Regions from separate parts of the Bacillus basilensis genome, predicted to be linked through region 1. Evidence: riboswitches for the same ligand, from Rfam matches in the RefSeq annotation. Region 1 holds a riboswitch; each other region holds the start of a gene.
What was found. Region 1 has a riboswitch for lysine ahead of ACQVV1_RS22510 (amino acid permease). Riboswitches for the same ligand answer to the same signal wherever they lie in the genome.

Region 1 (7,402 bases):
ATCATACGGTACACGTACGAGTTGAATGGAAAAGCTCGCTGCTTCTTTTTCATTGTAAATTCCTTCGAATATTAAATAAGAAGCTTGTGTAATTTCAAGCGGATTTCCTACGCTACCAGCATTACATAACGTTTTTCCTCTGAAATTTTGAACGAATGCTTGGTGAACGTCACCGTAGCAAACGACATCTGGTTTTCTTTCTCCTTCTATATTCTCTGTGAGCTCACTATTTTCGAACATACTAATACGCTCTTCTCTTGAAGCGTGTGGTTGTATTCTTTCATATAAACTTCTCGGTGAAGCGTGGAACATACGAATCAGTTTCCCACTCATATAAAACTCGATTGAAAATGGTAAGCTTCTTAAATAATCATTTTGTTCTTCTGATAATTGTTTTTGATGCCATTTTAACGCTTCAAATTCAGTCGGTTTTGTAATAAAATCATCCCAGTTTCCCATTACGACTCCTTCACATTCTTTACGAATGATTTCAATCACTTCACTAGAATGAGGTCCTTTTCCTACTAAATCTCCAAGACAAATAATGCGTTCGATTCCTCTCAATTTAATGTCTTGTAGTACAGATTCTAAAGCTGGAATATTACCATGTATATCTGAAATTATCGCTATTTTGTCCATATGAATTCCTCCTTTATTTATTAAATTCACTTGATTGATACCATTTTGGAATATAGGATGAAAATTGATTATGATCTTCTAAAATTCCGTTTAACCTTTCCTTCATATCATCTACTAAATGCGGTGTGCTTCGGTTTGTCCAAACGATATCCGCTGGGAATGTCATTGCTGCATATAATGTATACAGTTGCCAAAATTGAAGCGATGGTTCGCCTCCGCAATAACCGTGAACTTGTCCAACTGCAAATGGTTTGCTTATTCTTGTAGTAAAAATCGCTACATTATAAAAATCGTGTATTGGATCGCCAAAATCATATCCACCAAAATCGATAACGATAAACTCCTTATTATGAATCATACTATTTGCTGGATGGAAGTCATCGTGTAAAAATGTGATTGGACGATTTTTCAATAAATCTTTATGATTTTCTACAAAGGTTAATACAGGCTTCAAATCCAGAAAGTTCACCTCGTAATCTGCTAATGCCTCTATGTATCTTTCGTACTTATTCCATCTAGATGTTTCCCATTTATTACTTGCACTTCCTCTTTCAATTGAGTGGATTCGCTTTAATACTTCTCCAGCTTTTCTTCCTGCATTATACTGTTCTTCCTCCGATAGCTTACTTAAGCTCTCTTCACCATTTATACCTTGGCCCCATTCAAATACTTGAACGCATTTATTTAATTTCTCAAGTTTTATGAAATGAATTAATTTGGGCGTTGGAATATGTAATAACTCTAATTGTTTCATATACGTATATTCTTCTTGTTTGCGTTCAGAATTAACCGCATCACATACTTTTACAAAATATGTTTCTCGATTCTTTAATTCAATTTTATATTTATCTTCATGTGAAAAACCTTTTGAAATAGCTGTACACTTTACAATACGAGGCCATTCTAGTTTTCTCTCTATCTCTCTAAGCATTTCTTCCACAACGTTCACCTCTATTAATATATGTACAAACTACCTAACACTTCATGCTCTCGTTTATTTTCCCCTTTAAACTCCACTGCAAATGGATATTCGCCATGATTCTTCAAACATTCTAGTACTACCCCTTCTCCAATTGGTTCACAAAACTGTACTTTAATGTCACCGAATGATACACTTTGGCATTCAGCATTCCACTCTTCACTTTTTACGACTGAGCTTGCAGTTAGCTCCATTACTTCTTTCCATTTCCGCACCGTTTCTCTAACATTTTTCACTGCATAATGAATTGTTTCAATTTGTTGCACTTTGTTTTTATGTTCAGTGATCGTTCCTATTTTATGTAAATCATTTCTTCTTTCTTCATCTGTTTCATTCCACTGTATAAAGAAAGGTAATTTCGGTCTGTTCTCTTCTTGCTTTACAAATAACATTTTCCATTCTAAAAGTCTGCCATCTTTTCTCACACGCTTCCCTTCAAATGGCCCTATCGTATGTAAACCATGCTGACTAAATTTCACTGCTAATTCTTCAATGGCATCTGTTCGAATTGCGAGTTGTAGCATTCCTTCTCCATTTTGTAATTTCACCACTGTTTCTTGTACTAATGGATTTTCTGCTTCTTTCGCTTTTTCTTCATGTTGAACTGCCAGAAATTCTATGTATGATAAATCAAAATAACTTAAACTATTCCAAGTACCCCAGTTCGTATGCTCTCCGCCTAATACAGTATGAAATCCAAGTTTCTGCATTTGTTTTGCCGCTTCCTCCGGTGTGCCATGAACTGCGTGAACGAGATGATCAAATAGTAACATGTCTTTCTCCCCTTTCTCTCCATCCTTTTATTGTATATTTTATTTTTCTTTCGTTCAATTCAAAAAACTTTAAAACCCAGTTGATTTATACGATTAATGTGTATTATAATGAAACAAATTTCAATATTGCTGATTGGAAAAACCAAAGGCACTTTTCTCACACGGGAAAAGTGCCTTTTTCATTTACTATTACAGGGGGATTTTTTATGCAGAAATTAATTGTCTTTGCTATTATTGGATTTTTCGCTCAATTGATCGACGGAGCGCTTGGAATGGCGTATGGGGTAACATCTACCTCACTATTATTAATGTTTGGTATCGCACCGGCTGTCGCTTCCGCATCTGTTCATTTAGCTGAAGTTGTTACAACCGCCGCTTCTGGTGCATCTCATATCAAATTTGGAAACGTTGATAAATATACCGTTTCCAGGCTTACATTGCCAGGAGCAGTTGGCGCATTTATTGGGGCATGTTTTTTAAGTAATTTACCTGGCGATGTCATTAAACCGTACATTTCCGTATTTTTATTTACTTTAGGGGTTTATATTTTATTACGATTCATTATTCAAAAACAAATTGTCACTTCAAAGAAACGTATGTCTGCTAAACAACTTGTTCCGCTTGGCTTATTTGCTGGATTTGTTGATTCAACTGGTGGCGGTGGCTGGGGACCGATTACGACACCTGTACTTTTAGCAAGAGGAAATGAGGCTAGAAAAGTTATCGGATCTGTAGATACGAGTGAATTTCCTGTTTCACTTGCTGCAACAATCGGATTTTTCATTTCACTTGGCTGGGAACAAGTAAGCTGGGTTTGGGTATTTGCGTTAATGCTTGGCGGTATTGTCGCAGCTCCAATTGCTGCATGGTTAGTACGCATCGTTCCAGCACATTTACTTGGCGTATTAGTTGGTGGCCTTATTATCTTTACAAACATTCGTACACTGCTCACTACATTTAAAGTGGATCCGACTATTATTTCACTTTCTTACGTGGCAGTTGGCCTTGTCGTTATTATTTCTATTTTCATTGCTGTTCGCAATCATTCCAATCGTTCTAACGCATCCACAGCCAAATATCCGAATGATCAAAAACAAATGCTTCCATAATGATAAAAATACCGCCCGATATACTTCGAGCGGTATTTTTCATTTTTCCATTCTCCAATTAATCATTGTTTCTGTAGTGCCAATTCTTTTCATATGTAATTTCTCTAATACACGAATCGAGCTTTCATTTTCAAGAAGTGTCTCCGCAATAATTGTTTCTACCTGTCCTGTTTGAAAAGTCCAATTTATTAGTTCTCTTACAGCTTCTGTCGCATACCCTTCATTCCAATATTTCTCAATAAACCCGTAACCAATTTCTACTGTATGTCCCTCATTTGGTTTCCCTTTAAACCCTATATCACCTAGAACGATGTCATCTTCTTTTCGAATGACATACCACGCCCCCCACGGTAATAAATCCTTATTTTGTTTTACATTTTCTACATGCCCTACAATATGTGGACCACTATTATATCCTTGCTCGTTAGCAACGTGAATACTCTCTTCTGTGCACGGCACTATATAGAGCCTTTCTGTTTCTAATTTCATATTGATTTCCCCTTTTCAATTAAACAATACCTCAATTTTATCAGAAATAAAAAGAATATTCATTTTATTTATCGGATTTATACTTATTCTTTGAAACGAATTTAAGGAATAATCCTCTTTTGATAGTTATGTCGAATTATATTTTCTGAATTTTCTTTTAATTTTAAAGGGTTTTTCAATATTTTTTGCGAAACATTTGTATAACAATTTTTTCTTTGCTTATTGCTACATAATAGTAGGTTCGGGTGGAGTTTTGCAAGCGTTTCCTATACAATAACCGATATTTTTTGACTTTTCCTAACAAAATATCTTGCAATATATTCAGAAACTCATTACAATTGCCATATATTAAAAATCTTAGCAATATATAAATCCTCATCAATCCGATGAGGTAGAGGTTGCGACTTTTAAGAGTAAAACGGTCGAGACACAGAGAATGTCATCTGACTCCGTTTGAAAGGAAAAGTTGCCGAAGTTTATATTTCTTCTCTGGAAATATGAGCTGGGGCTGTCTCCGAAAGGAACAGAACTGTCACGTTTACAAATTACCGTGTAAACGTGGGGTGCTATCTTAACGGAAGGATATGATGGGGTGGTTATTTGTGAAACGTTCCGCCAAATTCCTTTGGCGGTTTTTTGTATTTTTCTCCCCCGCTCCTTCCTATCTTACAAGAAAAGGAGTGTTGAACATGAATAGCGCAACGAATCAAACTACCTCTAAAACAGAAACTACAAATGGAAAAGGTGAATTAAAACGTAGTTTAAAATCACGGCACCTTACGATGATTTCTCTCGGTGGTACGATTGGTACCGGACTATTTCTTGCCAGTGGTGGTGTGATCCACACAGCTGGACCTGGTGGTGCATTAGTTGCATACGCCGCAATTGGAATTATGGTTTACTTTTTAATGACAAGCTTAGCTGAACTCGCAGCTTACATGCCTGTTACTGGATCTTTTAGTACGTATGCAACAAAATTTGTTGATCCATCACTTGGCTTTGCACTTGGATGGAACTATTGGTATAACTGGGCAATTACGATAGCTGCTGAACTAGCGGCTGTAACATTAATTATGAAATTTTGGTTCCCAGATACCCCTTCCCTCATTTGGAGCGGATTATGTTTAGCTATTATTTTCCTTTTAAACTACTTATCTGTTAAAGGGTTTGGTGAATCTGAATATTGGTTCGCACTTATTAAAGTAGTTACTATTATTATCTTTTTAATTGTCGGTTTTATGATGATTTTCGGAATTATGGGCGGCGAGACTGTTGGCTTTAAAAACTTCACAGTTGCAGATGCACCATTTAACGGCGGCATCATGGCAATTATCGGTGTATTTATGGCAGCTGGTTTCTCATTCCAAGGAACTGAATTACTTGGGGTAGCTGCTGGTGAAACTTCTGATCCAGAACGTAATATTCCGAAAGCAATTCGTTCGATCTTTTGGCGTATTCTTTTATTCTATATCCTTGCGATTCTCGTTATCGGTTTATTAATTCCTTATACAACTGAAAGTCTTGCCGCAAGTGATGTAACAGTAAGTCCATTTACACTTATTTTTGAAAAAGCGGGCGTTGCCTTTGCTGCTTCTGTTATGAACGCTGTTATTTTAACGGCAGTACTTTCTGCTGGTAACTCTGGTATGTATGCATCAACTCGTATGCTTTGGGATTTAGCTCGCCAAGGGAAAGCACCAAAGTTTCTTGGTAAATTAGATAGCCGCGGTGTACCTGTTAACGCATTAATCGTAACATCAATTGTCGGTAGTATCGCTTTCATTGCTTCTTTATTCGGTGACGGTGTTGTATACATTTGGTTATTAAACGCATCAGGAATGTCTGGCTTTATCGCATGGGTCGGCATTGCAATTAGTCATTATCGCTTCCGTAAAGCATATATCGCACAAGGAAAAGATTTAAAAGACTTACCATATAGAGCAAAATGGTTCCCGTTCGGTCCAATCTTTGCATTTGCACTTTGTGTCATCGTAATTTTAGGTCAAAACTACGGCGCATTTATGGGCGAATCAATCGATTGGAACGGTGTACTCGTTTCTTACATCGGTTTACCACTCTTCTTAGTACTATGGTTAGGATATAAATTTACGAAGAAAACAAAAGTCATTCCACTTGATAAATGTGAACTAAAATAAAATGAAACGAGCAAACAAATTTGTTTGCTCGTTTTTTTGTTACAAACCTCTTTACTTCCCTATTGCTCTTGTTTTTGCAATAATAAAGGAAATATAAATAAAGGTTGGGATACCATGAACATTCGCATTACTGATGAAGCAAAAGCAGCTATACATAGTCTAGAACGTGAAGACAAAAAGATTATTCGTATTAGAGGAACAATGACAAACTCTTGTAGTATTTTCGTTGATGTCGATTTAATTTGGGATACATATGTTGCAGATGATGTTGTATATGAAGATGCTGATTTTATTGTACAAATGGATTCATTCACGAAAGATTACACTGGTGATACGGTGAAACTTGATTATAAGACGACTGGTTTTAGTATTACGACTCCAAGTGAGACTTTAGTTTATGGATTGTCGATTAAAAAATAAAAATTGCTTTTAACTGACCACCGAGGTGAAAAAATGAGTAAATATGTTCCGCTAAAATTTTTGTTTAACGAAGAATTAGCAGAAAAAATGGCTGATTCTATTTGTAAACACGATCCTACTTTCTCTAAAAGAAACTTTGTATCTTCCGTAACATGTAAAGTTGAAAATTTAGAGTTAAAGCAGCGTATTGAAGTATTGGCAGATGAATTACACAATGCTTTACAAAAAGATTTTAATGAAGCAATACATATATTACTGAGAACTTTGGGACCAGAAAATACAACAGAAGTAGGCACATTTACAAACGGATATATGTACATGCCTATCGCAAAATACGTTGAAAAATATGGACTTAACGATTTTGAAACCTCATTCAACGCCATGTATGAAATAACAAAAAGGAATACTGCTGAATATACCATTCGGCCTTTTCTTGAAACATACCATGAAGACACGCTAGACATACTACAACAGTGGCTTCATGACGAAAACAGCCACATTAGAAGATTAGTTTCTGAAGGTACAAGACCAAGGCTTCCTTGGGCTAAAAAAATAGGAGCTCTGAAAGGTGACTTTAAGTACAATTTACAGCTTCTTGAACCTTTAATGAATGACCCTTCTAAATATGTTCAAAAATCAGTAGCTAATCATATTAATGATATTACGAAAGAAGATAAAGAACTTGTTTTTCAATGGTTGCAGCAATTACGCGACAAACAGCATCCTGTTAACCCTTGGATTATAAAACATGGGTTACGAACGGTTATTAAAAATGATACTTTGCCAAAAGATTTTTCTTTTTAAGTATTTTAAACAAAAACGCTTATACTTCAAAAA
Region 2 (7,402 bases), on a different contig from region 1:
TCGATTTGCTAACATAGCTTCATAACGAGCGTTATATAAAGCTGGTCTTAAATTATCAGTCATCCCACCATCCACTGATACATATTTCCGAATACCAGGAATGTCTTTCACAGATCCGACTGTATAAATTGTCGTTCCAGCATCGCCTACAATACTACGGCCTGGCTCAACCCATATTTCTGGCAATGGATAATTATATACTGTAAATTGTTCTCTCACTGCACTTGTTACAGCTCGCACATATGTCTCAAGAGTTAATGGTGTATCTGACTCTGTGTAGCGTATTCCGAATCCTCCGCCCACATTTAACACTTTTACTACATAGTTCGTTCGCTCTCTCACTTCTTCTAAAAATTGATGAAGAACTTCAATCGCTCGAACAAATCCAGCCGTTTCAAATATTTGCGATCCGATATGTGAATGAATTCCTAACACATTATAATTTGATTTTTGTAAAGCAAGTTCAATGGCTTGCATCGCTTGACCATTTGAAACGCCAAATCCAAATTTCGAATCATCTTGACCTGTTGTAATATATTCATGTGTGTGTGCCTCTACTCCAGGCGTTACACGGATTAATATGTTCACAAATTTCCCGTGTTGCACTGCTAAATCATGCAAAATTTCTAATTCCAAGAAATTATCTACGACAAAACAACCAATATTCGCCTGAAGAGCCATCACGATCTCTTCTTCTGTTTTATTATTGCCGTGAAAATGAATACGCGATGCCGGAAATCCTGCTTGAAGCGCAGTATATAATTCCCCTCCAGAAACAACGTCTAATGACATATTCTCTTCACGAGCTACTCGGCACATCTCCATGCACAAGAACGCCTTGCTTGCATATGCTACTTGATAAGAGAACCCACTTTCTTTAAAAGCACGATGAAACGCGCGGCACTTTCCTCGAATTGACTCTTCATCGTATACATAAAGCGGTGTTCCGTATTGTTTTGCTAGCTGCGTCGTATCGCACCCTCCAATTTCTAAGTGTCCTTGCCCATTGATTCGGCTTGTGCCGTGTAAATACATTTGAATTCCTCCCTTATTTCCTCTAAAACTCATAACCCCAATCTTCTATTCATTGCAGCACGCTTTTAGATAGACAAAAAACGCGCGGAACAATGTTCACACGCGTTTCTTATTAGGAAAAATATATATTGAAAAAATAAACGAGTTGTTATCTCCTCAAAATAAGAAACCGCATCAACATCTCCAAATAGCTCTCCATAAAATAAATCTTATGACAGTACTACATTTATTCAATGCAGTCCCAATATATGAATAAGATGGTTATTCTTATATTTCGGCAATAGTCCCTTTCAACCTATGATCACAGATTCCATTAAATCTCCCATAGCTTACTCTTTCCTATCGCGGCCTCTACCTTTGAGAGTAGATGAGGTAAGTCTATTTAATTTTCAAACATCTAATTGTTGCTATTAACAATACCAAAGGACCATTTTATTTGTCAAACAATTTTTTATATTGTTTTTTTACAGTCTAGTTTCGTATCATTCGGTAAGCGCTTTACTAAAATCTTTGTCACTTCCCATTCGCCTTCGTCGTTATTAAATGTAATCGTTACCTTCTCAAATGGTGGAGCAATTTTCCCAGCGACTCGTTCATACTTCGTTACTTCAATAGCCGCTTGAAATAAATATGTATCGCTATACACTTTTTTTAAACTAATAATTTTTGGACATTGATACGGCTTCAAGCTCCCATATTGTTTTTCAATTGCTTTATTTATTTTCGGAAATAAAACAGAATAAAGGGCATCTTCCATAAGAGGTGCATCATATTGGGCTACCGACACACTCGGTGAAGCAAAAAGTATAACACTACTGCATACTATACAATATAATAATTTTCGCATTATAACCTCCGTATTGTTACACGATTCTTTCTACGCACGATAATTATCATACATAGAAACTCCGTTTTATTGTCTCCTACTGCCCTTTTTCTACTCAATTATTATAAAAAAGCCCACAACTCTCTTTTATTTTCGTATAATGATACTCATAGTATAATAAACATAATAACAAAGGACTGTTCGTATATATAAAATGAGGCGCCACTCAAACCGGCTCACAAGAACTGTCATGCTTTTTAGGAGAGGAGTATATTATGCTACAACGTCTGTTTCCAAAACTGCGATTTGCACTCGTTGCAGTCGTTTTATTATGGATAAAAACATATATTGTGTACAAGCTAGCATTTGATATTAAAATTGATAATTTCTTTGAAGAGTTTATGCTTTTTATTAATCCACTGGCTGCGTTACTTTTATTTTTCGGTTTTGCTTTATTTGCATCTAAGCACCGAAACCGCATTATAATTGGAATCAGTTTTATACTATCATTCATTTTATTCGGAAATGCAATGTTCTATGGGTTTTATAACGATTTCGTTACATTCCCAGTATTATTCCAAACAAATAACATGGCTGATTTAGGGACAAGTATAAAAGAACTCTTTACGTATAAAACATTACTTTTATTTGCAGATGCGATTATTTTAATGTTTCTTTCGCGTAAATTCCCGGCATTTTGCGACAAGACGCCGCTTTCTCGCTCTGAGAAGCGAACTTTCTTTAGCGGTGTAACAGCTCTATTAGCACTACAGATTGTTGTTTCCGTTATTTATAAACCACAAATGTTCTCACGCTCATTTGACCGTCAAACTGTCGTGAAAAATTTAGGTTTATACACATATCATCTATTCGATATTACACTTCAATCGAAATCTTCAGCTGAACGTGTATTTGCAAGTGGGGACGGGTTCTCCGAAATTAAAAACTATACAGACTCAAAAGATAAACAAGTTGATAAGAACTTATTTGGAGCTGCCAAAGGTAAAAATGTAATTTTGATTTCAATGGAATCTACACAAAGTTTTGTTATTAATAAAAAAATAAATGGAAAAGAAATTACTCCATTTTTAAATGAATTTATTAAAGATAGTTTTTATTTCGATAACTTCTATCATCAAACAGGACAAGGTAAAACTTCTGATGCTGAATTTATCGTTGAAAATTCACTTTATCCGTTAGACCGCGGTTCTGTATTCTTTACTCATGCAACAAATGAATATACCGCTACACCAGAACAATTAAAGAAATACGGATATTCTTCTGCTGTCTTCCATTCAAACGATAAAACGTTTTGGAATCGTGATGTAATGTATCCTGCACTTGGATATGATCGTTACTTTAATTTAAATGATTACGTAGGCACAGAACAAATGTCTGTCGGTTGGGGGTTAAAAGATAAAGAGTTCTTTGAACAATCTATTCCACAACTAAAATCTTTACCACAACCGTTCTATACAAAATTCATTACTTTAACAAACCATTTTCCATTTCTTCTAAATCCAGAAGATCAATATGTTGATGAGTTTAATTCAGAAAGTGGTGTTGTAAACCGTTACTTCCCAACTGTTCGTTACACGGATGAAGCTCTTAAACTGTTTATTAAACAATTAAAAGAAGATGGGCTGTATGATAATTCAGTTATTATCATTTATGGAGACCATTACGGTATTTCTGAAAATCATAACGCAGCTATGGCTCAATTCCTTGGGAAAGACGCTATTACACCGTTTGATTCTATGCAATTACAACGCGTCCCTCTCATTATTCATGTACCTGGTCAAGAAGGAAAAGTCATTTCTAAAGTATCTGGTCAAATTGATATTAAACCAACGCTACTTCATTTACTTGGTATTAAAACAAATCAATCAGTTGAATTTGGAACTGACTTATTTATTAAAGAAGAAGACCCACTTATGGTAATGCGTGATGGTAGCTTCGTTTCAAAAGATTATGTTTATACAAAAAACATGTGCTATAAACGAGATACAGGTGAAAAGACGGACATTTCATTATGTCAACCAAATATTGAAAAAGCAAAAACTGAATTGAAACTCTCCGACAAACTCATTTATGGAGATTTATTACGTTTCGATCCTAACAATCGGTATAAAACCGGAACGATGACAACGAGATTTGAATAATACAAGAAGCAACTTTATAAAAGTTGCTTCTTTTTTTACTTATTTTTCAAATTATTCTTCTATGAAATCTTTCACAAATTGGGAATTTCTTTCGTATGAGGAAGAAATTTATGGTATGATAAAATAAGTAAACTTTCATACACTAATTAAGAATTTATTACAGAAAGCAAGGGATCAGATTTTGTATAGAGCAGCTATTCCAAACTTATTTACGCTCGGAAATTTATATAGTGGATTCTTGTCAATCGGCTATGCATCTTTAGGATATTATAAATCAGCTGCTATTTTAGTACTTATCGGGATGATGTTAGATAGTCTTGATGGGCGTGTTGCTCGTTTATTACGTGTTGATTCACAAATGGGAAAAGAGCTCGACTCACTTGCAGATGTCGTAACATTTGGTGCAGCACCTGCTGTTTTAATGTATTACACATCTTTCTCCAACTACGGAATCATCGGTCTATACATAGCGGGATTATTCCCTCTTTTCGGGGCATATCGTTTAGCACGATTTAATGTAACACCATCTTCTACTTCAATGAAATATTTCACTGGGGTACCGATTACAGCAGCGGGTGGGCTTGTTGCTTTCTTAACATTATTTTCACATACCATTCCAAAAATCGTTCTTATTACAGTATTTGTAACGTTCGCATTTTTAATGGTAAGCCGCATTCGTATCCCAAGTTTAAAAGATGTACCAATTCCACGATATAGCATCATTATTACACTATTTTTAGTTGGAATCATTATTACAATGTACCAAACAGGGTTCGGTAATTTTTCTGTTTTCTTATTCATTGCTATTCCACTATATATTTTGTATATGCTATCTCAATTTCTTAGACAAAGACCATCTAAAAGAGCAAATAAAGAAAAATAAAAAAACCTTCCGATTCCGGAAGGTTTCTTTTTATTTTGTAACCAATACTTTTTGATTTACAGGTGTTACAGGCTCTTCACCGTTTAATACGGCTAAAATATTTCTTACTGCCATTTCAGCCATCGCATCGCGCGTTTCAAATGTTGCATTTCCTACGTGAGGAGCAAGTACTACATTTTTTAATTCTTTTAGCTCTTCTGTAATTTTCGGTTCAAATTCAAACACGTCAAGAGCTGCCCCTTCAATTTCATTCGTTTTTAATGCTTGAGCAAGTGCCGCTTCATTCATAATTGGTCCACGTGAGGCATTTACAATGTACGCTGTTTTCTTCATCATTTTAAACTGCTTTTCATCAATCATATGATGCAATTTCGGATTATACGCACAGTTAATTGTAATAAAGTCTGCTGTTTGTAACAATTCTTCCAATGTTACATATGTTGCTTCCAGTTCACTTTCAGCTGTAGGTTTTCGATTTGGTCCTGTATATAAAACATTCATTCCGAACGCTTTCGCACGCTTTGCAACTGCCTTTCCGATTTCTCCAAGGCCAATAATTCCAATTGTTTTACCATGTACTTCGCGGCCTAAGAAAAATAATGGAGCCCATCCGTTAAATCCAGTTGTACGACATAGCGTATCACCTTCAGGAATTCTACGTGCAGCTGCTAAAAGAAGTGCAAATGTTAATTCTGCTGTCGCTTCAGTTGATACTTTCGGTGTATTCGTTACCGCAATCCCTTTTCCTCCGGCATACGAGTAATCAATATTATCGTAACCAGCACCGTAGTTTGCAACAATCTTCAAATTAGGTGCCGCATCAATCACTTCTTTTGTCACCTTTGTAGAAAGTAGGCTTAATAATGCATCTTTATCTTTTACACGCTCTGTTAATTCATCTAAAGAAATTAGCGCCTCTTTATCATACATTTCTACATCATGATCTTTTAATAATTCTAATCCGATTGCTGGAATTTCCCCTGCTACTAATATTTTTGCCACTACTAACACCTCTTCTATAGAAAATAAGATATCTCTTATATTTCATTGTAAGAAATCCACATATAAAAACCAAGGAATTTGATTATAGTTTTGAAAATCGACACTTTTCCATGAAAAAAGAGGAGATGTAACTCTCCCCTCTTCTTACGCTTTTTCCTGCGATGCTTTTCCGAGCTTCACATCAATCGTTCCTTCTGCAACTGTATCGCTAATTTGCTCCTCAATAACTGACTGAGCAGTATTCGTTGTTTCAGAAGTATACGCTTGTTGCTGTGCACCTTGTACATTTTGTTTATTTTGTTGTTTCGCCATTTCTTTCCCTCCTTTTTATTCTTTCTTATTTTGAACAAAAAGGAGGGTTTTCATCAAAAAATCGTAGTTCATTTTGAAATTGTTACTACTTCTTCCAGTAATCTCATCGTTCTTACTCTTTTCGTAAATGTAGCTAAGTGAGAAATATCATGATTACGTAATGTATTTATATTCTCTTCCACATATTTCCCTAAATCATTCGGATAATGAGCATCCGAGGAGAGAGTAATCGGAACACCATGCTTAGCTAATACTTGTAAATACAGCGGACTCGGGCACATTTCTCGCACAGGATAGCGATAGTACAATCCTGCATTTATTTCCGTTGCCGTATTTGTTTCTACTAATGCACACGCAATTTTCTTATAATAAGAAAGTTGTTCATTCTCATCTAACCGATAATTAAATACTTTTATGTTATCAAGATGAGCTATAATATCAAATAACTCAGAGCGAACCGCACTCTCTACAGTTTTGAAAAACGTATCATATAAAGCACATAATTCATGTTCCTCAAAATATTCTTGCGTATCTGGATTATCAAATCCCCATCCATTTAAAAAATGAACAGATCCAATTACATAATCAAAGTCTCCTAATGCCAGTAAAGATTGTAATTCTTGTTCACCACCAATAAAATAATCCGCTTCAATTCCAAGTTTAAGCGTAACCCCTCTTTTACTCCATCGTTCTTTCGCTTCTTCAATTGCTTTTGTAAAATCATGTAGTGACGCTACCCTTACTTGGTCTAACCATTCCTTCTGCAAACGTCCAAGCTTAGAATCACTAATATCGACATATCTTTCATAGTATTCTTTTGCTTCATAAAAACGGTATAAATGATCGACAATACCAACTTCTTTTATACCTTTTCGCAAAGCTTCTTCTAAATATAAATCAATCCATTTCGTTGTAAATGGCCCTTCCTTTACACGTCTTTGCAGGCGTTCTTGTGTTTTCACAAGCCATTCCATAGAATGTTTTTCTTCTTTAAGCGGTTCATAATGTTGTAGTGCTTCATTTATTTTAGCTAGCCACCCTATTGAATATGGCCCTTCTTCTAAATGAATGTGATAATCCACCTTCATCTACATTTCCCCCTTATAAAGTATCTATTTCTCTTCTGTCCCCTACTTTCGAAAGCTTTCCATTTCTTTCTATCACTTCCTTCATGATATCTTC
Region 3 (7,402 bases), on a different contig from region 1:
CCGCCAGGATAAGCAGATACGCTTCCGTTAGATAGCAATGTTTCAAACTGACTTTTATATATGCCTTGCTCAAGCAGTGCTTCAGCAATATTTTTCATATTCGAATCTAGTCTGTCTGGATGAAAGTGTAAAGCAATCCTTGCATGAGATTTTAAATTAACAACAGCTTCTTCAAACATTTCATCTGTAATATTAGACATTTTAAGTATATGATTAATTGTTGCTTTAGCCCCGCGTTTTTCGTTCTCTGCATATTTTGAAATATACTCTAAAGCAAATAATTGAGACCTTGATAAATCCATAATCAAACCTCTCCTTTAATTGAAATGACCTTAATCCTTTCAATTAAAGGTGCATTTTTTCCTTCTTATACAAATTGAACAAAAAGCACTTTAACAAATCCTAGTTATAGATACGAGCCTTTTTTATAGGTAAATTCACACATTCTACAGAAATTTGATACCCTAGCCAGCGCTCAGCAATCTGTTCAAATGATAAGGCAGAGCCTGTTGTAAAAAAGCGATGCTTCGGATTCAGGTTATCAGACAGGATTCCTTTGTGCTGTAAAATTGTGCTTAACTCTATCGCTGTTTCTTCTGCGGAACTAATAATCGTTACATCTTCCCCTAGTTCCTTTTTTATATAGGACTCTAAAAGTGGATAATGCGTACATCCAAGAATTAACGTATCTATATCTTCTTTCGTTAATGGCAGTAAAGCTTGTTTCACTTGCTGCGTTACATATGCAATATCTTCTAATTGATTTTCTACAACTGTAGCTAAAGTCGGGCACGCGTGACTATGTACTTCCAAATATGTATCAAGCTCGTGCAATGCTTTTTCGTACATATTAGACTGTATCGTACCTACAGTTCCAATTACTCCGATTTCCCCTTTCTTTGTCACTTTAATTGCCGCTCTTGCTCCCGGATGTATAACGCCAATAACCGGAATGGACAGTGCTTCTTGCAGCGCAGTCAATGCAGCTGCTGCAGCAGTATTACATGCTACCACTAGAGCTTTTAACGGAAATTGTTTGAGGAACTCAACCATTTCAAATACGAAAGATTGTACCTCTTCTACACTTCTTGGCCCATACGGACAACGCTCATTATCACCAAGATAATAAATGCTCTCTTTAGGCAATTGTCTTATAATTTCGCTCGCAACTGTTAATCCCCCAACTCCCGAATCTAACACACCTATCACTGAATGTTTATGACATACAGACATATACTTCATCCCCTTTTCAATCTTCTAGCGTCAATAACATTTATTATATTATGAAAATTCAATATTACATAATAATCCCTCTCCCTTTTAATCACAAACTCTTCTCTATAATCTGATTATTAATATATCCATTGACGTATAAAAATTCATTTGTTACTCTTAAAGACGTTAATTTAATATTTAAATCCTCATTCGTATCTCGGTGAGGTAGAGGTTGCAATCATTAAGAGTATCATTTCAGGAGATGTAGTGGCATTGATGAAGGAATGAGAAAGGAATGATTGCCGAAGTAAGCCCGTGTCCACCATGCACGCTTGCTGGGTCTGCATTTAATAAGTGCAGAACTGTCACAAACGAAACGTTTCGTTTGTGGAGAGCTATCGAGAGGTATGTCGTGGGTTTCTTATAAGATAGAAAGCATGTAGCGGCAGATTACGTGCTTTTTTTGTTTTGTTTGGGACTTCTCTTCTCTACTAAGAAGACATACATATCTCCTCGCTTGACTTGGTTATACTAACTTTGGAGGTATTTTCTATGCAACAAAAAAAATGGGGCTTTTGGGTACTAACAGCTTTCGTTGTCGGTAACATGGTTGGCGCTGGGATTTTCATGGTGCCAAGTACGTTGGCACAAACAGCAAGCCCTCTCGGTGTCACTTTAGCTTGGTTAACAACAGGGTTTGGTGTTTTAATGCTAGCTCTTGTTTTCGGTAATTTAGCAATTCGTCGTCCTGATTTAACGACAGGACCACAAAGTCATGCATATGCTTTATTCTCAACACCAAAAAAGAAAAAAATGGCTGGTTTCAGTATGGTATGGGGATATTGGGTTGCAAACTGGGCAAGTAATGTTGCCATTATTACATCTTTCGCGGGATATTTATCACTCTTCTTCCCAATTATGAAAGATACACGACTACTATTTTCAATCGGTTCTTTTAACATAGAAGTCGGAAAACTAATTACATTTACGATTTGTTCCATCTTACTTTGGGGAACTCATATTATATTAACAAACGGTGTAAGCGGAGCTGGAAAACTAAACTTCTTAGCAACAACAACGAAAGTAACTGGATTCCTTTTATTCATCGTCGTTACGTTATTTGCATTCGAAGCTTCTAAGTTTGGACAATGGTACACACCGATGATTGATAAATCAGGTGTATCACACGGTCTTCTTTCACAAGTAAACTTAGCTGCTCTTACAACACTTTGGGCATTTATCGGAATTGAATCAGCGGTTCTTTTATCAAACCGTGCTGTTTCTCCAAAAACAGTAAAACGTGCAACAGTTGCAGGATTACTTATTACAGTTGCGATTTACTTAGGAATTACAATTTTAACAATGGGTGTACTTCACGTTGATAAATTACAAGCTTCAGAACGTCCATTAGCAGATGCACTAAATGCTGCAATGGGTCATGGCGGCGGGAAACTGATGGCATTACTTGCTCTTACTTCCCTATTCGGTTCGATCTTAGGCTGGATTTTATTAAGCTCAGAAGTACCTTATCAAGCAGCAAAAGAAGGTTTCTTCCCTTCCTTCTTCACAAAAACAAATAAAAAAGGAAGTCCAATTTATTCATTACGCTTAACAAACATTATGTCGCAAGTGTTCCTATTCTCAACATTATCAGGAACCATTGCGGAAGCTTATACATTCGTTATTACCGTATCAACACTGGCCTATCTCATTCCATATCTAGTTTCACCAATCTTCCAGTTAAAACTAGTCGCAACTGGTGAAACGTATAAAAATGAAATGCGAGCAAGAATTACAGATGGCATAGTCGCCGTTATTGCACTTTGTTACGCACTATGGGTTATTAAAACGGGGGCCTCCGATATTAAAACGTTCCTTCTTGGAATTGGTTTATTCGTAATCGGTTTTGCCTTCTATCCATTAATGAATCGTGATCAGAAAAAAAATAACGAAAAGAAAAACGGGCAAGTTGCATAACGCAATTTGCTCGTTTTTTCTTTTGTAAAACATATATAATAGAACAAAGAGGTGAAAAACATGTCAATCGAATCGCTATGGAGCAGTCGCTTCCAACAATATATTCAAAATATCATTACATACTTTGCACGTATGATTAACGGTTTACTATATAGCTTCATCTTTGTTTCCTGTATAGGTGCTTACTATTACGCAAAGTTTCTTAAGGCAACTCCTACTACAGGAGTATCCTTATTGCTTATTACAATCGTCCTAACCGTGGTTATATCAAGAACCCCAATACGTACATTTATCCAAAAGCCTGATGCTGTTTATTTGCTTGCATTAGAAGAGAAATTAACTTCTTATTTCAAAAAATCTCTTCTATATAATTACATCATTCAGCTTTTCCCATTATTATTTACGTTCCTTATTCTCGTTCCGCTTGCACTGCAATCATTACAATTAACTGTGCCTTTCTTATGTACAATCTTTATCGTTTTAATGATTACGAAAGCTTGGAACATATACATACATTGGATATGGCGTGATAGTCATGAAAAAAGCATATGGTTAATTATTCGTATTGCTTGTAACGCCCTCATTATTTACATGCTGTTTTATGCGGCAAATGTTCTCATATTGGGCGGATTACTCTTACTACTTACTTTCCTTTTTCTATATACGAAAAAGCAACCTACAAAACGAATACCGTGGGATTACATAATTGAACAAGAAGAAAAAATGAACGTTCGTTTCTATCAATTTGCTAGCATTTTCACCGATGTTCCGCAACTGAATAAACAAGTAAATAAAAGAAAATGGCTTACCAATTGGGTTGAACCTTTATTACATAAAAAACGAGCAACTTTCTTCTATTTATATACACTAGCATTTTTACGCGGGAATGATTATTTCGGTATATATATTCGCTTAGGATTAATCGGTGCCTTCGCCTTATATTTTATACCCAACATATACGTAAAGGGCGCTATCGCTTACATCGTCCTATATATGATTTCTATGCAGCTCCGTTCCCTGTGGAAATATTTTTCGGGAAATATTATTGCAGCATTATATCCAATTACTACTGAAGAAAAAACGAAGCAATTTCTTAGCTTAATCTTTATATTACTAAGCATTCAACTCGTTGTATTTTCAAGTGTTATACTCATTGCTACCGTACAAATTTTACATAGCCTTATCATTATGATCTTCGGGTTACTCTGGATCAAATTTATTATTGTACCAAAAACGAAGCAACGCATTTCTTCGTTTTAACGAAAAGAATTATCTTAAAAGCCAAGGAGAAAATAAATGATCTCCTTGGCTTTTTTATTTTTCTTCCTCAAACAAGAATCACTGAAACAACCGATATTTTATGATTTTCACATACAAAAACAATAATACATGTTTACGTCCTAATAAAAAGGGTATTTATTAAATTAACAGGGCAAAGGAGGGGCCTATATTGTGAATAAAAAAATGGAACAACTGGAACAACACGTTACCAATAATCAATGCAAACATGCTTTAACAACAAACCAAGGATTAAAAATAGCCGAAGATGAATTTTCTTTAAAGATGGGCTTAAGAGGCCCAACCTTAATGGAGGATTTCCACTTTCGCGAGAAAATGACCCATTTTGATCACGAGCGAATTCCCGAAAGGATTGTTCATGCACGCGGAGTTGGCGCTCATGGTTATTTTCAGCTTTATGAATCGTTAGAAACATATACGAAAGCAGATTTTCTTACCAATCCTTCAAAGAAAACACCTGTATTTGTACGGTTTTCGACCGTTCAAGGTTCTAAAGGATCCAACGACACAGTAAGAGATGTACGCGGATTCGCCACAAAATTTTATACAGATGAAGGAAACTATGATTTAGTGGGTAATAATATGCCAGTATTCTTTATCCAAGATGCTATTAAATTTCCTGATTTTGTCCATGCAGTTAAACCAGAACCACATAATGATATTCCTCAAGGAGCTAGCGCTCATGATACCTTTTGGGATTTTGTTGCGCATAATCCTGAGTCCACTCATATGGTCATGTGGCAAATGAGCGACCGAGCTATTCCGCGTAGTTTACGAATGATGGAAGGTTTTGGAGTTCACACATTTCGACTCATTAACGCAGAAGGAAAAGCCCATTTCGTAAAGTTTCACTGGAAACCTGCCCTTGGGGTTCATTCATTAGTGTGGGATGAAGCTCAAAAGATTGCTGGGAAAAATCCTGATTTCCATCGTCAAGATTTATATGAAGCAATTGAAAAAGGGGATTATCCGGAATGGGAGCTCGGATTACAGCTAATTCCAGAAGAAGATGAGCATACATTTGATTTTGATATTTTAGATCCAACGAAATTATGGCCGGAAGAAGAAGTTCCTGTAAAACTAGTTGGTAAAATGACATTGAACAAAAATGTTGATAACTTCTTTGCGGAAACGGAGCAAGTAGCTTTCCACCCTGGTCATGTCGTACCAGGTATTGATTTTTCAAATGACCCTCTTCTGCAAGGAAGATTATTCTCCTATACAGATACACAATTATCTCGTTTAGGGGGCCCTAATTTCCATCAAATTCCTATCAATCAGCCTGTATGTCCTTTTCATAATAATCAACGTGATGGTATGCATCAAATGCAGATTCATCGCGGTCAAACAAGCTATCATCCTAATGGCTTAAATAACAATCAACCAGCAACCGTCCAAGCCGAACAAGGAGGATATGAACATTATCAGGAAAAGATTGATGGACATAAAATTAGAGGTCGCAGTAAAAGCTTTCTTAACTTTTATTCTCAGGCTAAACTTTTCTACAATAGTATGAGCCCTATTGAAAAGCAGCACATAAAAGAAGCTTTTTGCTTTGAAGTTGGGAAGTGTAAATCAGACATGGTGAAAGCAAATGTAATTGCTCTCCTAAACCACGTCGATCGTCAATTAGCACAAGAAGTCGCTAACATTATTGGAGCCCCTTTACCTAAGGAAAATCACGAAGTAAATTCAGATGCAAAATCACCTGCACTCAGCATGTCCAATACTATTTTTAAATCTGATTCCAAAAATGTTGCAATTCTATTAAATGGCGACCCAAGCGTCTCACTTCTGTCCGAATGGATTCAAGCTTTTGTACAACACCGAATTAACTATAGCATCATAGATAATAAAATTTATCAGTTCAATGATTCCATTAAAGTAACTGATACTTATACAACAACAGATTCCTCCCTTTTTGATGCAGTATTAGTGTTTAGTAGTGAGTCTGTCATTCACCCCCCTGTTTTAGAATTTGCAGAAACTACTTTTAAACATTTTAAACCGATAGCTCATGTCCTTAGTAATCCCCATGCTTTGGACCATAGTAAGATTAAACTGGATGGAGCAGGAGTTTACAACTTAACAAACACTTCAATTGAATCATTTATAGAAGGCATTGCCCAAGGAAGATTCTGGAACCGATAATATAATGTAAGGAGCGAATTAGAATGAGTAAAAAAATTGCTATTTTAATAACGGATTATTTCGAGGATACAGAATACACAGAGCCAGTAGAAGCTTTTAATCAAAAGGGATATGAATTAACAACTATTGAAATGGAAAAGGATAAAACGGTACAGGGTAAGCAAGGAAAAAGTGAGGTCGTGATTGATAAAAGTATTGATGATGTTTCTCCAGAGAACTTTGATGCCCTCTTCATACCAGGTGGATTTTCCCCTGATATACTTCGTGCAGATGAGCGTTTTGTACGCTTTAGTAAAGCATTTATGGATGCGGACAAACCTGTTTTCGCTATTTGTCACGGACCTCAGCTACTCATCACTGCACAAACACTTGAAGGACGTGATGTAACTGGATATAAATCTATTGAAGTCGATTTAAAAAACGCTGGCGGAAACTTTCACGACAAAGAAGTAGTCGTATGCCAAAATCAGCTGGTCACAAGTAGACAGCCAGAAGATATACCGGCGTTTATTGAAGAATCTTTACGTATATTAGGATAGCTACTTTGGTTAACCTCTTTTATTTGTATGAAAAACAAAATGTACTCGGTGGGGGATTTTCTTCATCCCCACTCAGTATTAGTTCACACCAATCGTGCGTTTATGGGCAGCCCGACTCCCATAAATACCAGGATAAAACAAAAACCCCTTACTATCGTAAGGGGCTTTATTACTTCGCAAAACTCTCAGCTAGCTGTTTCTCTCTCCACATAAATGTAATA

Region 2: linked by a shared signal. The riboswitch ahead of lysA (diaminopimelate decarboxylase) and the one ahead of ACQVV1_RS22510 (amino acid permease) in region 1 are both predicted to bind lysine.
Region 3: linked by a shared signal. The riboswitch ahead of ACQVV1_RS09910 (amino acid permease) and the one ahead of ACQVV1_RS22510 (amino acid permease) in region 1 are both predicted to bind lysine.

What each region holds. Positions count from the first base shown of each region.
Region 1 covers NZ_JBNTQO010000015.1:47,593-54,994, reverse strand. The annotation lists gene ACQVV1_RS22535 (metallophosphoesterase family protein) at 1-639, opposite strand, end outside; gene ACQVV1_RS22530 (aminoglycoside phosphotransferase family protein) at 653-1,579, opposite strand; gene ACQVV1_RS22525 (VOC family protein) at 1,594-2,391, opposite strand; gene ACQVV1_RS22520 (sulfite exporter TauE/SafE family protein) at 2,598-3,500, shown strand; gene ACQVV1_RS22515 (GNAT family N-acetyltransferase) at 3,540-3,989, opposite strand; lysine riboswitch at 4,374-4,566, shown strand; gene ACQVV1_RS22510 (amino acid permease) at 4,679-6,145, shown strand; gene ACQVV1_RS22505 (iron-sulfur cluster biosynthesis family protein) at 6,260-6,565, shown strand; gene ACQVV1_RS22500 (DNA alkylation repair protein) at 6,599-7,369, shown strand.
Region 2 covers NZ_JBNTQO010000005.1:116,898-124,299, reverse strand. The annotation lists gene lysA (diaminopimelate decarboxylase) at 1-1,035, opposite strand, end outside; lysine riboswitch at 1,216-1,397, opposite strand; gene ACQVV1_RS12570 (DUF3888 domain-containing protein) at 1,487-1,882, opposite strand; gene ACQVV1_RS12565 (LTA synthase family protein) at 2,137-4,023, shown strand; gene pssA (CDP-diacylglycerol--serine O-phosphatidyltransferase) at 4,205-4,906, shown strand; gene ACQVV1_RS12555 (NAD(P)-dependent oxidoreductase) at 4,937-5,908, opposite strand; gene ACQVV1_RS12550 (YozQ family protein) at 6,053-6,220, opposite strand; gene ACQVV1_RS12545 (histidinol phosphate phosphatase domain-containing protein) at 6,289-7,308, opposite strand; gene hisE (phosphoribosyl-ATP diphosphatase) at 7,322-7,402, opposite strand, start outside.
Region 3 covers NZ_JBNTQO010000004.1:99,578-106,979, reverse strand. The annotation lists gene ACQVV1_RS09920 (DUF3626 domain-containing protein) at 1-302, opposite strand, end outside; gene racE (glutamate racemase) at 403-1,233, opposite strand; lysine riboswitch at 1,434-1,621, shown strand; gene ACQVV1_RS09910 (amino acid permease) at 1,768-3,192, shown strand; gene ACQVV1_RS09905 (ABC transporter permease) at 3,253-4,452, shown strand; gene ACQVV1_RS09900 (catalase) at 4,645-6,642, shown strand; gene ACQVV1_RS09895 (type 1 glutamine amidotransferase domain-containing protein) at 6,666-7,181, shown strand; gene ACQVV1_RS09890 (MFS transporter) at 7,351-7,402, opposite strand, start outside.